Regions from separate parts of the Pseudomonas sp. LB1P83 genome, predicted to be linked through region 2. Evidence: riboswitches for the same ligand, from Rfam matches in the RefSeq annotation. Region 2 holds a riboswitch; the other holds the start of a gene.

Region 1 (8,277 bases), 950 kb from region 2:
AAACCTTTGATTTTGCTTGTGGTCTGTCGCATTGTGCGACCCGCCTCACGGGTATAAACTTCGCAAACTTTACACAGAGGCCACTAACGGTTCCTTTGGAACTGTTCAGTCAGCATGAAACCGATTCAGCTGCCCCTAGGTGTGCGTCTGCGTGATGACGCTACCTTTATCAATTACTACCCAGGCGCGAACGCCGCTGCACTCGGCTATGTCGAGCGGCTATGCGAAGCCGACGCCGGCTGGACCGAAAGCCTGATTTATCTCTGGGGCAAGGACGGGGTAGGGCGTACGCATTTGTTGCAGGCCGCCTGCCTGCGCTTCGAGCAACTGGGGGAGCCTGCGGTGTATCTGCCGCTGGCCGAGCTGCTGGATCGCGGTATCTCCATTCTCGACAACCTCGAGCAATACGAACTGGTCTGCCTCGATGATTTGCAGGCGGTGGCCGGCCGGGCGGATTGGGAAGAGGCGCTGTTCCATCTGTTCAATCGTCTGCGCGACAGCGGTCGGCGTCTGCTGATTGCTGCATCGACCTCGCCGCGCGAACTGCCGGTGAAGCTGGCTGACTTGAAGTCGCGCCTGACCCTGGCGCTGATCTTCCAGATGCGTCCGCTCTCCGACGAAGACAAATTGCGCGCCTTGCAACTGCGTGCTTCCCGTCGCGGCCTGCACCTGACCGATGAAGTCGGGCACTTTATTTTGACTCGCGGTACCCGCAGCATGAGTGCGCTTTTCGAGCTGCTTGAGCGTCTCGATCAGGCCTCCCTTCAAGCTCAGCGCAAGCTGACAATTCCTTTCCTGAAAGAAACGCTGGGCTGGTAAAAAATTCCGATAAAACCCAAGCCTGGCTTGGGTTTTGGCATATTTCAGGCGTCAGAAAATCCGCTTTCCTACAAGTTGTAGGCTGCGCAGGCGTCTAAAATGGGCTTAAGCGCTTAGATGTAAACGCGAAACCAGGAAGTCACATTAAGTTCGATTGAATTTGCAAATGAGGATGATAGCGGGCATAGTCTCGGCTTCTTTACAACTATCAGCCACGGTCGTGCCCATGCTAAAGCGCTTCGCACCCCTCGTGCCTCTCGCACTCGTTACCCTGTTGTTCGGTTGCGCTGCTCACTCTCCAGTGACCCAGCAAGAGCAACAACAGCAGGTCAAGAATTCAGTTACCGCCCAGTCTACTTCCGTTCTTTTCCAGGAAGATCTTTACCAGGACGGCTTGGCCACCGATAAAGAACTGGCAAACTTCGCCGATGGCAAGTCTTACCAGCTTCCGGTTCTGGCCGACAGCATCCTCGAGCGTGGCATGTCCCTGATCGGTACCCGTTACCGTTTCGGCGGCACCTCCGAGGCCGGTTTCGATTGCAGCGGTTTCATCGGTTATCTGTTTCGTGAAGAAGCCGGCATGAACCTGCCGCGCTCCACCCGTGAAATGATCAACGTTGACGCGCCACTTGTTTCTCGCAGCGCGCTGAAGCCGGGTGACCTGCTGTTCTTCGCCACCAATGGTCGTCGCGGTCGTGTCAGTCATGCCGGGATCTACCTGGGTGACAACCAGTTCATCCACTCCAGCAGCCGCAAAAGCGGTGGTGTCCGGGTCGATAGCCTGGGCGACAGCTACTGGAGCAAGACCTTCATCGAAGCCAAGCGCGCACTCGCTATGGCCCCGACCGTGGTCACCGCCCGCAAGTAAAACTTCAGCTTGTCGCCACGTCAGTGGCGACAAAAAGCCTCTTCGCAAGGAAGTAGGCGGACAGTTTGTAAGGCGAACTTAAAGTCTTACTTGAAGTTTGGCCGATAGCCGCTAGAATCCAGATCTATTATTGATGGCAAACCGCCTGCGTCCTGCGCAGGCGGTTTTCTTTTCTGTCTTCCCGGCAGAAAAAGCCGCAGCCAGATCAGGATGTTCTGCTAATGACGATGTCGGCCCGCCTCACCATCATGCTCTTCGCAGCCCTGCTCAGCGCTTGCGCCAGTCGCACACCGCCTCCTGCGACGGTGGTTCGCGCCCCCATTGTTTTCGGTAACCCGCAACCCTTTTCCCCCGAGGCAGAAGACGTGCTGTTCCGCGCGCTTGGCCTGGTGGGCACGCCGTATCGTTGGGGTGGTAACACGCCGGATTCGGGCTTTGATTGCAGCGGCCTGATCGGTTACGTCTACCGTGATGTCACCGGTATTTCCCTGCCGCGTACCACCCGCGAAATGATCAGCATGCAAGCGGCCAGCGTCGGCAAGGAAGGCCTGCAAACCGGTGACTTGATCTTCTTCGCCACCAATGGCGGCTCCCAGGTCAGCCATGCCGGTATCTACGTCGGTGAAGGCCGCTTCGTCCATGCGCCAGCCACTGGGGGCACGGTGAAGCTCGACAGCTTGTCGAAGGCTTACTGGCAGAAGGCTTATCTGAGCGCCAAGCGTGTTCTGCAGCCAGAGCACCTGGCGCGTAATCCCTAGTTCGCAGAGGTCGTCATGACCGCCCGCACTCTTAATCTCGACGATTCCCTGTATCAATACCTGCTCGACGTTTCCCTGAGGGAAACGCCGCTGCTCAAGCGCTTGCGCGAAGAAACCCAGGCGCTGCCCATGGCTCGCTGGCAGGTGGCGCCGGAGCAGGGGCAGTTCCTCGCGTTATTGGTCAAACTCATCGGCGCAAAACGCTTGCTGGAAGTCGGCACGTTCACTGGTTACAGCGCCTTGTGCATGGCTGCTGCGTTGCCGCAGGACGGTTCGCTGATCTGCTGTGATATCCCCGGTGACTACAACGCGATCGCACGCCGTTACTGGCAGGAAGCAGGGCTTGCCGAGCGAATTGATCTGCGTCTGGCGCCTGCGCTGGTAACCCTCGCCACGCTGGATCAGCCTGGGCAGTTCGATCTGATCTTCATTGATGCCGACAAAGCCAATTACCCCGGCTATCTGGAACACGCACTGCGCCTGCTGCGCGTCGGCGGACTGGCGGTGTTCGACAACACGCTGTGGAGCGGGCGAGTGCTTGAGCACAATCCCGAAAGTGCAGACACCCGAGCCATCCAGGCGCTCAATCGCGCCTTGAAGGATGACTCGCGTGTGGATCTGTCGTTGTTGCCGTTAGGAGATGGTTTAACTCTGTGCCGCAAACGCTGATCCTGGTAGGAGCGAGGCTTGCCCGCGAAGGCTGTAGGTCAGGCAACATCACTGTTGGATGTGCCGACGCCTTCGCGGGCAAGCCTCGCTCCTACAAGGGCGGGTGCAGCTACTTCGCGGTCGACACCCGCCACACCTTGTTCCCCACATCATCGGCAACCAGCAAATCTCCCTGCTGATCAATCACCACGCCCACCGGCCGGCCCATGGCTTTCTCATCCTCATTGAGGAAACCCGTGAGCACATCAATCGGTTGCCCGGTCGGCTTGCCGCCCGCGAACGGGACGAAAATCACTTTGTAACCACTGTGCGGCTTGCGGTTCCACGAGCCGTGCTGGCCGATGAAGGCACCTTCCTTGAACTGCGCTGGAAGCGTGGTGCCCTCGGCAAACGACAGGCCCAGCGACGCGGTATGCGGGCCGACTGCGTAGTCCGGCGCAATGGCCTTGGCCACCAGGTCGGGGTTTTGCGGCTCGACGCGAATGTCGACGTGCTGGCCGTAGTAGCTGAAGGGCCAGCCGTAAAACCCGCCATCCTTCACTGAAGTGATGTAGTCCGGCACCAGATCGCTGCCTATTTCGTCCCGCTCATTGACCGCCGTCCACAGGGCGCCGGTCTGAGGTTCCCAGGCCAGGCCGTTTGGATTGCGAATGCCCGAGGCGAAGATCCGGTGATTGCCGGTGGCGCGATCCACTTCCCAGATCGCCGCACGACCTTCTTCCTGATCCAGACCGTTTTCGCCGACGTTACTGTTGGAGCCTACCGTGACGTACAGCTTGCTGCCGTCCTTGCTGGCGATGACGTTTTTGGTCCAGTGGTGATTCAGCGTGCCACCCGGCAGATCGACCACCTTGATCGGCGGCGACTTGATCGCCGTGTCGCCGTTTTCATAGTGAAAGCGCAGCAAACGGTCGGTGTCGGCGACGTACAGGTCATTGCCGACCAGGGTCATGCCGAACGGCGAGTTGAGATTTTCCAGGAACACCGTGCGGGTTTCGGCGACGCCGTCGTGATCCTTGTCGCGCAGCAGCGTGATGCGGTTTGGGCTGGGGACGCCAGCGCCGGCACGGCCCATGACTTTCTTCATGACCCAGCCGCGAATACCTTTGCCGTCATCGGGTTTGGGTGGTGCGTTGGTTTCCGCCACCAGCACGTCGCCGTTGGGCAGCACATAGAGCCAGCGCGGATGATCGAGGCCTTCGGCAAACGCCGCCACTTGAGTCCCTGCCGCGGCGACGGGTTTCTTACCTTCAGGCCAGCCGATCGCCGGGGCGATGTTCACCGTCGGGATCAGGGTTTTATTCGGTTCTGGCAGCTTGGGCGACGGGCCTGTGCCGTCCGAGACTTGCAGGCTGGAGGTTTCACCACAGGCGGCGAGCCCTCCGGCGAGCGCGATGATGAAAACGAGCTGGGGTTTGCGCATTACTGATCTTCCCTATGAATGCATTGACGTAATCATAGAGAAGAGTAGACGTTCGATGGTTCAACCCGTCAGCCGCGGGCTTCCTTGAGCAGGACAGCGATGCCGGGATGGTAGTTGCCGGCTTCATTGCGCAGCTTGCGGTAGGCGTACGGGAAATACCAGGCTACGGCGCAGCTGGGTTCCTTTTGCAGGTCGTCGAGCATGTCCTGGAGTTCTTCCGGTGTAGCACTCTGCTGAGCTTTTTGCGGCGCAACGAACAGGCAACCGATTTTCAGGTCGCTGGCATAGCTGATCCGCTTGGCCTCGCTGGTGATCTCCTGCAGTGCCTGAGTCAGGTTCAGGCTATTGACCCGCGGCCAGCGTTGAGTGGCTTGAAGGTAGGCGCGTTGTTCGGCGGTGGCTTCAGGAGTGGCGATAAGCAGGTCGGCGCGACCGTTGCGTTCACCTTCTTCGCTCTGCTTGCGCGTCGGCGCTTGTTGCAGCGTGACCATTTCCGCCATCCAGGCCGCGGCGGAGAGCAGGCCGAGATTGGCTTTTTCGTCGTACCAGTAAGGGGTATCGTTATCGCCGCGCACGACGTTGTAGCGGTCGATACAGTCAAACCAGCGTTCCAGCACCGGCCGCAGGAATTCCAGCTTCGGATTGCTGATGATCATGCCTTGCATGTTGCTTACCCTTGTAATTGTGATGTTGGGTTATGGCGCGTTGATATCACTGCTGACAGTGTGGTGCAAGTCGGGTGTCAGAAAATTAATCGGCGGCAGTATATCGCTCGCCCGCGCTTTGTCTTCAATTGACGCTCCACCCCCAACCCTCTAACCTTCGCGGCTTGTTTCAGGTGCTCTGTGGCGGTGGCCGACAGAGTGAAACAGGGAAGCCGGTGAGTGACTACCTTCAAGCGACGAAGTGTCATGATCCCGGCGCTGCCCCCGCAACGGTAAATGAGTGAAGACTGCGCCTTGAGCCACTGTGTCGACGACATGGGAAGGCGCGCAGTCGGGCGCAAGCCGCTCGTGAGCCCGGAGACCGGCCTGATTCATCCAACGGCATCACGGTGGGCGATGCCAGGCTTCTTGCCGTCTATTCTTGTGCCTGCCCGCCGTTATCCAGCCTCAACGGAGAGCTCCCCCATGACTGATTCCCCTGATCGTGACGAACGCCATCTGGCGCGCATGCAGCGCAAAAAAGCCGTGATCGACGAACGCATTGCCAACTCGCCGAATGAGTGCGGCCTGCTGCTGGTGCTGACCGGCAACGGCAAAGGCAAGAGCAGTTCGGCGTTCGGCATGCTTGCGCGGTCCATGGGCCACGGCATGCAGTGTGGTGTGGTGCAGTTCATCAAGGGGCGCAACAGCACTGGCGAAGAATTGTTCTTCCGCCGCTTCCCGGAGCAGGTGCGTTTTCATGTGATGGGCGAGGGCTTCACCTGGGAAACCCAGGACCGCCAGCGTGACATCGCCGCTGCCGAAGCTGCTTGGGAAGTGTCCCGCGAACTGCTGCGCGATCCATCGATCGGCCTGGTGGTGCTGGATGAGCTGAACATCGCCCTCAAGCACGGTTACCTCGACCTCGATCAAATACTCACTGATCTGCAGGCGCGTCCGCCAATGCAACACGTGGTGGTCACCGGTCGCGGCGCCAAGCCGGAGATGATCGAGCTGGCCGACACGGTCACCGAAATGGGTGTGATCAAGCACGCGTTCCAGGCCGGGATCAAAGCGCAAAAAGGCGTCGAGCTGTGAAGCAACCACGTCATTGCCCGGCGGTGCTGATTGCCGCGCCGGCCTCCGGTCAGGGCAAGACCACCGTCACCGCCGCGCTGGCCCGTTTGCATCGCAATCAGGGGCGCAAGGTTCGCGTGTTCAAGTGCGGCCCGGACTTTCTCGACCCGATGATTCTCGAGCGCGCCAGCGGTGCGCCGGTGTATCAACTGGACATGTGGATGGTCGGCGAGCAGGAAAGTCGCCGACTGTTGTGGGAAGCCGCCGGTGAAGCCGACCTGATCCTGATCGAAGGCGTCATGGGGCTGTTCGACGGCACGCCGTCCAGCGCTGACCTGGCGCGGCACTTCGGTGTGCCGGTGCTCGGTGTGATCGACGGCACGGCCATGGCGCAGACGTTCGGTGCGCTGGCGCTGGGGTTGGCGAAGTATCAGCCGGACTTGCCGTTTGCCGGTGTGTTGGCCAATCGTGTTGGCACGTTGCGTCATGCGCAATTGCTCGAAGGCAGCCTGACCGAAGGTTTGCGCTGGTACGGCGCGTTGTCGCGCGAGACCGGGATTGAACTGCCGAGTCGTCATCTCGGTCTGGTCCAGGCCAGCGAGTTGAACGATCTCGACCTGCGCCTCGATGCGGCGGCCGAATCGCTGGCCAGCAGTTGCGATGTGGCGCTGCCGCCCGCCGTGGAATTCGCCGCGCCTGAAATGATTGTCGCTGAGCCTTTGCTGGCCGGTGTGCGAATCGCCGTGGCCCGTGATGAAGCGTTTGCCTTCACCTACGGTGCGAGCCTGGATCTGCTGCGGGCGATGGGCGCCGAATTGCTGTTTTTCTCGCCGATCCGCGATGCTGATTTACCAGAGGCTGACAGCCTTTATCTACCAGGCGGTTATCCGGAATTGCACCATGTGGCGCTGTCACAGAACACCTCGATGCTGAATGCGATCCGCGCCCATCATGCCGCCGGCAAACCGTTGTTGGCCGAGTGTGGTGGGATGTTGTACCTGCTTGATTCGTTGACCGACGTCGAAGGCACTCGCGCTGAACTGGTGGGTTTGCTGGCCGGTGATGCGGTGATGCAGAAACGCCTGGCTGCGCTGGCGTTGCAAGCGGTTGAGTTGCCGGAAGGTTCGTTGCGCGGGCACACCTATCACCACTCGCTGACCAGCACCGAGCTTGAGCCGATTGCTCGTGGGTTGAGCCCGAATGGCGGGCGTGGGGCGGAGGCGGTTTATCGTGAGGGGCGGATGACGGCTTCTTATGTGCACTTTTATTTTCCGTCCAATCCATCGGCGGTTGCCGCATTGTTTGTGCCTGACCGTGAGACAGCCATCGCGAGCAGGCTCACTCCTACAGGGGACCGCGTTTCGTCAGGCAGAACTCCATCTGATGTGGGAGCGAGCCTGCTCGCTAAGAGGCCATGACTGACAACGCATTCAGCCAGGCCGAACGCGACGCAGTTTATCGAGCCATCGGCGAACGCCGCGACATGCGCCACTTCAGCGGCGGCACCGTCGAGCCCGAGTTATTACGGCGCCTGCTCGAAGCCGCCCATCAGGCCCCCAGCGTGGGCCTGATGCAACCCTGGCGTTTCATCCGCATCAGCGACCGCACACTGCGCGGCAAGATCCAGCAGTTGGTGGAAGAAGAACGCATCCGCACCGCCGAAGCCCTCGGCGAGCGCACCGACGAATTCATGAAGCTCAAGGTCGAAGGCATCAACGATTGCGCCGAGGTGCTGGTCGCCGCGCTGATGGACGATCGCGAGCGCCACATCTTCGGGCGTCGCACTTTGCCGGAAATGGACATGGCGTCGTTGTCCTGCGCGATCCAGAACCTTTGGCTGGCCTCCCGCGCCGAAGGTCTGGGCATGGGCTGGGTGTCGCTGTTCGAGCCGCAAGCGTTGGCGGATCTGCTGGGTTTGCCGCCCGGGGCCAAGCCATTGGCGGTTCTTTGCCTCGGCCCGGTCAAGGAATTCTATCCGGCGCCGATGCTGGTACTCGAAGGGTGGGCGCAGGCGCGTCC
Region 2 (8,277 bases):
GAAGGCGAACACTGCGATCGGACATTGGGACTACTCGGAAAGACCATGACGAAGGGCCGGGATGATAGCAAACCTGTGCGGTTTTAGAGCATGCGCCGGTTTTTCATGAATATCGCTCATGTTGGTGCAGGTGCCGGACCGGTAGAATCGCGGCGTTTTTCCATGATCGGGACCAGGGACATGTCGTATCGCGTCATCACCAGCATTTTTATGCTGCTTTTAAGCTGGGATGCCGTTGCGCAAGAACCCGCGATTTCCCCTGCCATTTCCTACAGCCGGGACATCCAGCCGATCTTCACCGAAAAGTGCGTGGCCTGCCATGCCTGCTACGACTCCGCCTGTCAGCTCAATCTGGGCAGCGGCGAAGGGGTGGCGCGTGGCGCGACCAAAACCCCGGTCTACGACGGCGAACGCAGCCAGGCCGCCGCGCCGACCCGGCTGTTTTATGACGCCTTCGGAAAACGCGCCTGGCAGCAGAAGGGCTTCTATTCGGTCCTTGACGCCCAAGGCAGCCAAGCGGCGTTGATGGCGCGAATGCTGGAGCTGGGCCACACCACGCCACTAACGCCCAACGCCAAATTGCCGGAAGACATCGTCCTGGGCCTGAACCGGGAAAACATGTGCGCCATGCCGGCGGAGTTCAACGGCTACGCCAGTACCCACCCCAAAGAAGGCATGCCGCTGGCGGTCACCGGCCTGACCGACCAGCAATACCAGACGCTGCAACGCTGGCTTGCCTCCGGTGCGCCCATCGATGAGCAAGGCCTGGTCCCAAGCGCGAAGGAAGCCTTGCAGGTGGTGCAGTGGGAAAATCTGCTCAACGCCCGGGGGGCGCGGCAAAGCCTGGTCGGCCGCTGGTTGTTCGAGCATTGGTTCCTTGCCCATCTCTACTTCAAGGACGGCGAGCCGGGGCATTTCTTCCAGTGGGTACGCTCGCGAACGCCGACCGGGCAGCCTATCGACCTGATCAATACACGTCGTCCGAACGATGATCCAGGCACCCAGGTGTATTACCGCTTGTGGCCGGTACAGGGCGTGATCGTGCACAAGACCCACATCACCTATCCGCTGAGCGCGGCAAAAATGGCGCGGATCAAAAGCCTCTTTTACAGCGGTAACTGGCAGGTCAACGCCTTGCCGGGATATGGGCCGGAGCGCCGGGCCAATCCGTTCACCACGTTCGAAGCGATCCCGGCGCAGGCGCGTTATCAGTTCATGCTCGATAACGCCGAATACTTTGTACGCACCTTCATTCGCGGCCCGGTCTGCCGCGGCCAGATCGCCACCGATGTGATCCGCGATAACTTTTGGGCGCTGTTTCAGGCGCCGGAACACGATCTCTACATCACCGACCCGAACTATCGCGGCCAGGCCACGCCGTTGCTGGCCATGCCGGGGCAAAACGACGACGTCGGCAGCGTCCTCAGCCTGTGGCATGACTACCGAAACAAGCGCAACGAGTACGAAGCGCTGCGCCGGGATAATTACGCCGAGCTGCCGGCGCCGAGCTGGTCGACCCTGTGGGCGGGCAATGACAACGCGCTGCTGAGCATCTTTCGGCATTTCGACAGCGCTTCGGTAAACAAGGGCCTGATCGGCGACGTGCCGCAAACAATGTGGTTGTTTGACTTTCCGCTGCTGGAGCGCACCTATTATCAGTTGGCGGTCAACTTCGACGTGTTCGGTAACGTCTCTCACCAAGCGCAGACGCGGCTGTACTTCGACCTGATCCGCAACGGCGCCGAGCAGAATTTCCTGCGTCTGATGCCGGCCGATTCTCGGGACGATTACCTCGACGATTGGTATCAGAGCGGCGGCCAATTCAAGATGTGGCTGGATTACGAAGCCATCGACAACGACACGCCGACGGCGCTGAGACTGGATGAGAAAGACCCCAAGCGCGACTTTGCGATGCAGTTGCTGTCCCGTTATGGGGAGCTCAACGCCAAGCCCGATCCGATCAATCGTTGCGACGGTGCTTATTGCTCGCGGCCGAACATCGACCCGGACTTGCAGAGCGCCGAGCAAGCCTTGAGTCGCCTGACTTCACGCCCGGCGGCCGGTTTGAGAGTCATCGATCAGCTACCGGAAGCGACCATGCTGCGCATCGAAACCGCTGGCGGCAAACGCGAGGTCTACAGCCTGCTGCGCAACCGGGCTCACAGCAACGTGGCCTTCCTGCTCGGTGAATCGCTGCGCTATCAGCCGGGGCTTGATACGTTGACCATTTTTCCGGGCGTGCTCAGCAGCTACCCGAATTTCATGTTCAGCGTTCCCGCCGACCAGGTCCCGGCATTTGTTGATGCAATGGAAAACGCCAAAGACGCGCACCGCTTCGAGAAAATCGTCGAGCGCTGGGGTATTCGCCGCAGCCATCCGCAGTTCTGGTTTTACTTCCATGACCTGAGTCGCTACCTCCACGAAACCGAGCCAGTGGAAGAGGGCGTGCTGGACATGAACCGGTACGAGAATCTTTGATCGACTTTTGAACGCTGCACGGTGTCGGATTCTATAGGCACCGCCGCCCCCCTGGTAGGAGCGAAGCTTGCTCGCGAAGAGGCCGGTTCATTCAGCATCATTGTTGGCAGGTCGATCGCCTTCGCGAGCAAGCTTCGCTCCTACAGGAATTTGCGGTGGTATGCATTTATAGGTCGGGAGGGCGGTCAATGTTGATTTCTGTACAAGCCCTGCGCGCCGCCGCGGCCTGGGCGGTGGTCACGTGCTGGTGCTGTCTGCCGGTGGATTTGTCGCACAGCGTTATGGCGTGAATCCCTACGTGATGTTCGCCGTTTGCGCGGCGACTATCGGTCTGGCGTCCTGGGCAAGTTACGAATTTGTAGAAAAACGCAGCTAGCAGTGGCTTAAAGCCCGGATTGACGGCGAAACGGTTCTTCAGTCCGCAGCGGCTCTTTCCCGACAAAAATACTAGGACTTTGTACGGCGCGATGATTGGCGTAAACTGCGCCCAAGCCTGCGAGGAGTTTCCATGACCGCTATTACCATCACCGACGCCGCACACGATTATCTGGCTGATCTGCTCTCCAAGCAGAACACCCCGGGTATCGGCATCCGCGTCTTTATCACCCAGCCTGGCACCCAGTACGCCGAAACCTGCATTGCTTACTGCAAGCCGGGCGAAGAGAAACCTGAAGACACGGCGCTGGGGCTCAAAAGCTTCACCGCTTACATCGATTCGTTCAGCGAAGCCTTCCTGGACGACGCGGTAGTCGACTACGCCACCGACCGCATGGGCGGCCAGCTGACGATCAAGGCACCAAACGCCAAAGTCCCGATGGTCAACGCCGACAGCCCGGTCAACGAGCGCATCAACTACTACCTGCAAACCGAAATCAACCCGGGGCTGGCCAGCCACGGCGGTCAGGTCAGCCTGATCGATGTGGTCGAGGACGGCATCGCCGTGTTGAAGTTCGGCGGCGGTTGCCAGGGCTGCGGCCAGGCAGACGTCACCCTTCGCGAAGGTATCGAGCGCACCTTGCTCGAGCGCATTCCCGAGCTCAAGGGTGTTCGCGATGTGACCGATCACACGCAGAAAGAAAACGCCTACTACTGAGTAAGGTGTTCGCTGCGAAATGAAAAAACGGCACTGTGGCGAGGGAGCTTGCTCCCGCTCGATTGCGAAGCAATCGCAATGCAGCTAATGCATTTTCCCGTGATGAATGCGTTGGCTGATGTTGGGACCGCTTCGCGGTCCAGCGGGAGCAAGCTCCCTCGCCACAGGTGCTTTATGGGCGATACAAATGCGCATGCCCTGCGCGATACAGCGATGACTCGCTGAACTGATCACTTCCCAACACCCGACCCACCAGAATCAACGCCGTGCGCCGAAAGCCCTTCGCCGCCACCTTTTCGGCAATGTCTGCAATCGTCCCCACCACCCAATCCTGATCCGGCCAGGTCGCCCGGTGAATCACCGCGATCGGGCAGTCCGCGCCGTAATGTGGCAGCAGCTCAGCAAGGATTTTTTCTAAGTGATTCACGCCCAAATGAATCGCCATGGTCGCCCCATGCTGAGCCAGACTCCCCAGCTCTTCTCCGGCCGGCATCGCAGTCTTGTCGGCGTAGCGAGTCAGAATCACGCTCTGTGAAACGTCTGGCAACGTCAGTTCAGCCCCCAGCAGCGCCGCACACGCGGCGGTCGCCGTGACCCCGGGAATGATTTCAAACGCAATCCCGAGTTCGCGCAGATAACGAATCTGCTCACCAATCGCCCCGTAAAGACTCGGATCACCCGAATGCACCCGCGCCACATCCTGGCCGTTGGCATGGGCGGTTTTGATCAGTTCGATGATCTGTTCCAGATGCAATTCCGCGCTGTTGACCACCTGTTCGGCACAATGGCCTTCCAGCACGGCGGCGGGCACTAAAGAGCCGGCATAGATGATCACCGGACAACTGCGAATCAGCCGTTGGCCTTTGACGGTGATCAGTTCCGGGTCGCCGGGACCTGCGCCAATGAAGTAGACGGTCATCGTCCGTTCCTTTGAAAAAAGAGTCTGTCAGAAAAAGGGCGCGGGCAAGGCTTCAGATGAAGATTGCTCATGATCGAAGGCGGGGATTATCGCGGATCTTACGCAACGCAGGCCAATGCCAGGGTGGCCTGGGCGTATTTTTGTCGGCAAATCAGCAGTTTCGCCGGTGCCTGGGCCAGATGTTCGGCCAAGGCCAGGGCTGCACTTTCCGCCACGCCATAGCAGCCGGTGCGTTCGAACGCGATGTCCGAGTGATGGCTGAGCTGCGCTTTGTAACCTTGCAGTTGCTCACTGCTGAAATACGTCACTTCTAGCCCAAGTTGTTCGGCGAGTTCGACCAGGCCCGGTTCATCACGCTTCAAGTCGATACTGGCCAGGGCCTTGATCTGGTGAAGTTCGATTTTATGCGCCTGTAATGCCTGATCGAGCAACGCCCGCAGCGTGCTGGCGGGGCAGCCGCGCTGGCAGCCCAGGCCGACCACTAAAGTCGGCGCTGTGCCGGTATCTGTCATGCGTGGTATTGGCCGTCGTTTTTGCGGCGGAACAACCACGCGCTGATCAGGCCCAGGGCCAGCCAGAATGCGACGTTGGTCAGCTGCGAAGCGATTTTGAACTGCGCTTCCAGAGCTTCCGGGGCCAGCATCGAGTGCACTTCCGGTTGTGGCGCGCCGATCACGTGCGGAACGGCCAGAATGGCCACGCCCAGAATCTTCATCAGCCAGTGGCGGCTGAACACAATCAGCGCGATGCCGACAGCCGTGGAAGCGGCCGTGCCGATCCACCAGAGTTGCCGTTGGGCCAGATCGGCCGCGGCAGTGCCCGGCAGTTCAGGCGGCAGGCCGAGGGTCGGCGCCAGCACGAAGGTCGCGTAACCGGCCAGGCCCCAGAGCAAGCCCTGCGAGGTTTTGGTCGGTGCACGCAAGGTGTAGAGACCGGCGAGCATCAGGGCGAAGCCGACGGCTACCACCAGGTTGCCGCCCGTGGTCGACAAAACGCGCTGCCAGCCGTCTTCCGGTTCCCAGGCTTCGGCATCGTGAGTGTGAGCGGCGACACCCGCGGCGTGTTCGTGAACTTCAACCGCGGCAGGCTCGGATTTTTCGTAGGTTTCGGCCTGCAGAATCAGCGGCGCGACCCAGAAGCTCTGCAGCAGGGTCAGCAACAGGGCGGCCAGCAGCCCAGTGAAACCTGCGGTTTGCGCAATACGCTTGATCATGTCAGCAGATCTCAATGGCACGGGAAGGCGGAGCTGTGACGGGTATCGTGCGCGGCGTTGTGGACCGCTTCGATGTGCGAGAAACCGGCGAAATACACAAGGCACGCGCCAAGGATCGATGCGCAAACGGCAGCGGTCAGGCGTTGAGTCAGGGTCGTGGTGGTGCTGGCCGTTGTGTGGCTAGTGCTGCTGATGATCGACATGGCGCTTCCCTCTGGTCTGTCAGCGGGTGAATAGAGCGCATGGAAGACCCCTGCGAGTCGGGCACGCAGAGGTTCAAACAGCGCCCACCCACCGCGGGTTTGTTATTCAGTGATCGTAAAGGTCACTTTGTGTTGCGGGCCGGTCTCCGGGCTCACGAGGGGCCAAGGCTTGCGCCTGAACCTGCAAGCATCACCTTCCCATGCCGAACTGCTGGCACAGTGGATTTGACGCTTCGCTCGCTTACCGTTGCGGGGGCAGCACCGGACTGACATGGCTTTGAGTAAAGCACATGATTCACCGGTTTCCCGTTTCACCCTGTGAAGGGCACCCGTAACAAGGCGTGTAGGAGAGCATGGGCGGGGCGCGGGAGTCAATTGGCATGGGTTCTCAATGCCAGATCCCGGACCGAGGTGACGCCTTCGCGGGCAAGCCTCGCTCCTACAAGGGCGTCGCGGTCCTGTAGGAGCGAGGCTTGCCCGCGAAGAGGCCCTCACAGTCACCACTGAACCAAGCTGAACATTGACCCGCCCCGACGCGATGCGTAGCCTTGCGCTTTCGAGGTTCTTCGGCATTTGCCGAAGCTAAGAAGGGAACGCGGTCGATGCCGCGGCTGCCCCCGCAACTGTGAACGGTGATGTTCGCTGCCACGCCACTGCAAGCCCTGTCCAACGGGTTCGCGGGAAGGCGCAGCGAATGCCAGGCCAACCGCCCGGCACACCGTCAGCCAGGAGACCTGCCTCGACACAGATTCTCACTACAACCGGGCGGGGTGATCCGGTGGCGAACTCTTCCGCGCGCGCCCGTCGCTGCGATTGTCGTCCCGTATGCCCGCCACCTTGCCAAAGGGCATCCGATGAAAACACTGGCCAAACTCCCCGTCACCATCGTTACCGGCTTCCTCGGCTCGGGCAAAACCACCTTGCTGCGGCACATGCTCGACAACGCCCAGGGCCGCCGCATCGCGGTGATCGTCAACGAGTTTGGCGAGCTGGGCATCGACGGTGAAATCCTCAAACAGTGCTCCATCGGTTGCACTGAAGAAGAAGCCAACGGTCGCGTCTACGAATTGGCCAACGGCTGCCTGTGCTGCACCGTCCAGGAAGAATTCTTCCCGGTGATGCGCGAACTCGTCGCCCGTCGCGGTGACCTCGACCACATCCTCATCGAAACCTCCGGCCTGGCCTTGCCAAAGCCCTTGGTTCAAGCCTTCCAGTGGCCGGAAATCCGCAGCGCCTGCACCGTTGACGCGGTCATCACCGTGGTCGATAGCCCAGCGGTCGCCGCCGGCACCTTCGCCGCGTTCCCGGACCAGGTCGATGCCCAACGCAAACTCGACCCGAACCTGGATCACGAATCGCCGCTGCACGAGCTGTTCGCCGACCAACTGGCCAGCGCCGACCTGGTGATCCTCAACAAGGCCGACTTGATCAGCCCTGAAGACCTGGCCCGTGTGCGCCTGGAAGTCGCCGAAGAACTGCCGCCAGCGGTAAAAGTCATCGAAGCCAGCAGCGGGCGCGTGCCACTGGACGTGCTGATCGGCCTCGGTGCCGGTTCCGAAGAACACATCGACAGTCGTCACAGCCATCACGATCACCACCACGAAGGTGAAGACGATCACGATCACGACGCCTTCGATTCGATCTCCATCGAACTGCCGCAAGCCGACGAAAGCCTGCTGCTGGACGCGCTGACCCAGCTGGTGGTTCAGCACGGCATCCTGCGGGTCAAAGGTTTCGCCGCGATCCCGAACAAACCGATGCGCCTGCTGATCCAGGGCGTGGGCACGCGTTTCGACAAGCATTTCGACCGTCAGTGGGGCGCCGATGAAGCGCGCGCCACGCGCCTGGTATTGATCGGCCAGGAACTGGACGGAATTCTAATCGAAGCGCAATTGCGCGCTGCGCTCAGCGCTTAAGCCATGCACCTGCTCAGGACCCAGCCCGGCGGTTTCGTGTCGGATGACAACATTGCCGACCTTGGACAAACCCCCGCCGAGCTGGTGATCCTGTGCAGCGGTGACTCCAGCCTGGCGCTGCTCGCCGAAGCGGCGCAACAGTTGCCGGACGATTACCCGAGCGTGCGCCTGGCCAACCCGATGCAGGTGCAGAATCATGCGTCGGTCGACCTGTATGTCGACGAAGTGCTGCGCCACGCCAAGGTGATACTGATTTCGCTGCACGGCGGCATCGCCTATTGGCGTTACGGTGTCGAACGTCTGGTGGAGCTGTCCCAGCGTGGCGTGCAGCTGATTCTGGTGCCCGGCGATGATCGCCCGGACCCGGAACTCAGCGACCTGAGCAGCGTGGCTGCCAACGACCGCGACCGCCTCTGGCAGTTCTTGCGTCAGGGCGGCATGGCCAATGCCCTGGA

Evidence for each region. A riboswitch is a leader RNA that binds a small molecule or an ion and turns the genes downstream of it on or off. The one in region 2 is predicted to bind cobalamin.
Region 1: it holds a riboswitch for cobalamin, as region 2 does, so the genes downstream of both, cobO (cob(I)yrinic acid a,c-diamide adenosyltransferase) here and cobW (cobalamin biosynthesis protein CobW) in region 2, are expected to answer to the same signal.

The regions. Positions count from the first base shown of each region.
Region 1 is NZ_CM142709.1:1,545,704-1,553,980, forward strand. Features, by position in the region: gene hda (DnaA regulatory inactivator Hda) at 115-819, shown strand; gene ACYZTY_RS07055 (C40 family peptidase) at 1,046-1,687, shown strand; gene ACYZTY_RS07060 (C40 family peptidase) at 1,909-2,445, shown strand; gene ACYZTY_RS07065 (O-methyltransferase) at 2,461-3,114, shown strand; gene ACYZTY_RS07070 (PQQ-dependent sugar dehydrogenase) at 3,224-4,537, opposite strand; gene ACYZTY_RS07075 (hypothetical protein) at 4,606-5,202, opposite strand; cobalamin riboswitch at 5,357-5,586, shown strand; gene cobO (cob(I)yrinic acid a,c-diamide adenosyltransferase) at 5,668-6,279, shown strand; gene ACYZTY_RS07085 (cobyrinate a,c-diamide synthase) at 6,276-7,676, shown strand; gene bluB (5,6-dimethylbenzimidazole synthase) at 7,673-8,277, shown strand, end outside.
Region 2 is NZ_CM142709.1:2,496,645-2,504,921, forward strand. Features, by position in the region: gene metH (methionine synthase) at 1-25, opposite strand, end outside; gene ACYZTY_RS11660 (fatty acid cis/trans isomerase) at 181-2,478, shown strand; partial or broken gene ACYZTY_RS11665 (acyltransferase family protein) at 2,717-2,929, shown strand; gene nfuA (Fe-S biogenesis protein NfuA) at 2,987-3,571, shown strand; gene cobM (precorrin-4 C(11)-methyltransferase) at 3,744-4,490, opposite strand; gene ACYZTY_RS11680 (cobalamin biosynthesis protein) at 4,589-5,002, opposite strand; gene ACYZTY_RS11685 (CbtA family protein) at 4,999-5,703, opposite strand; gene ACYZTY_RS11690 (CbtB domain-containing protein) at 5,715-5,906, opposite strand; cobalamin riboswitch at 6,027-6,254, opposite strand; cobalamin riboswitch at 6,449-6,662, shown strand; gene cobW (cobalamin biosynthesis protein CobW) at 6,761-7,822, shown strand; gene cobN (cobaltochelatase subunit CobN) at 7,826-8,277, shown strand, end outside.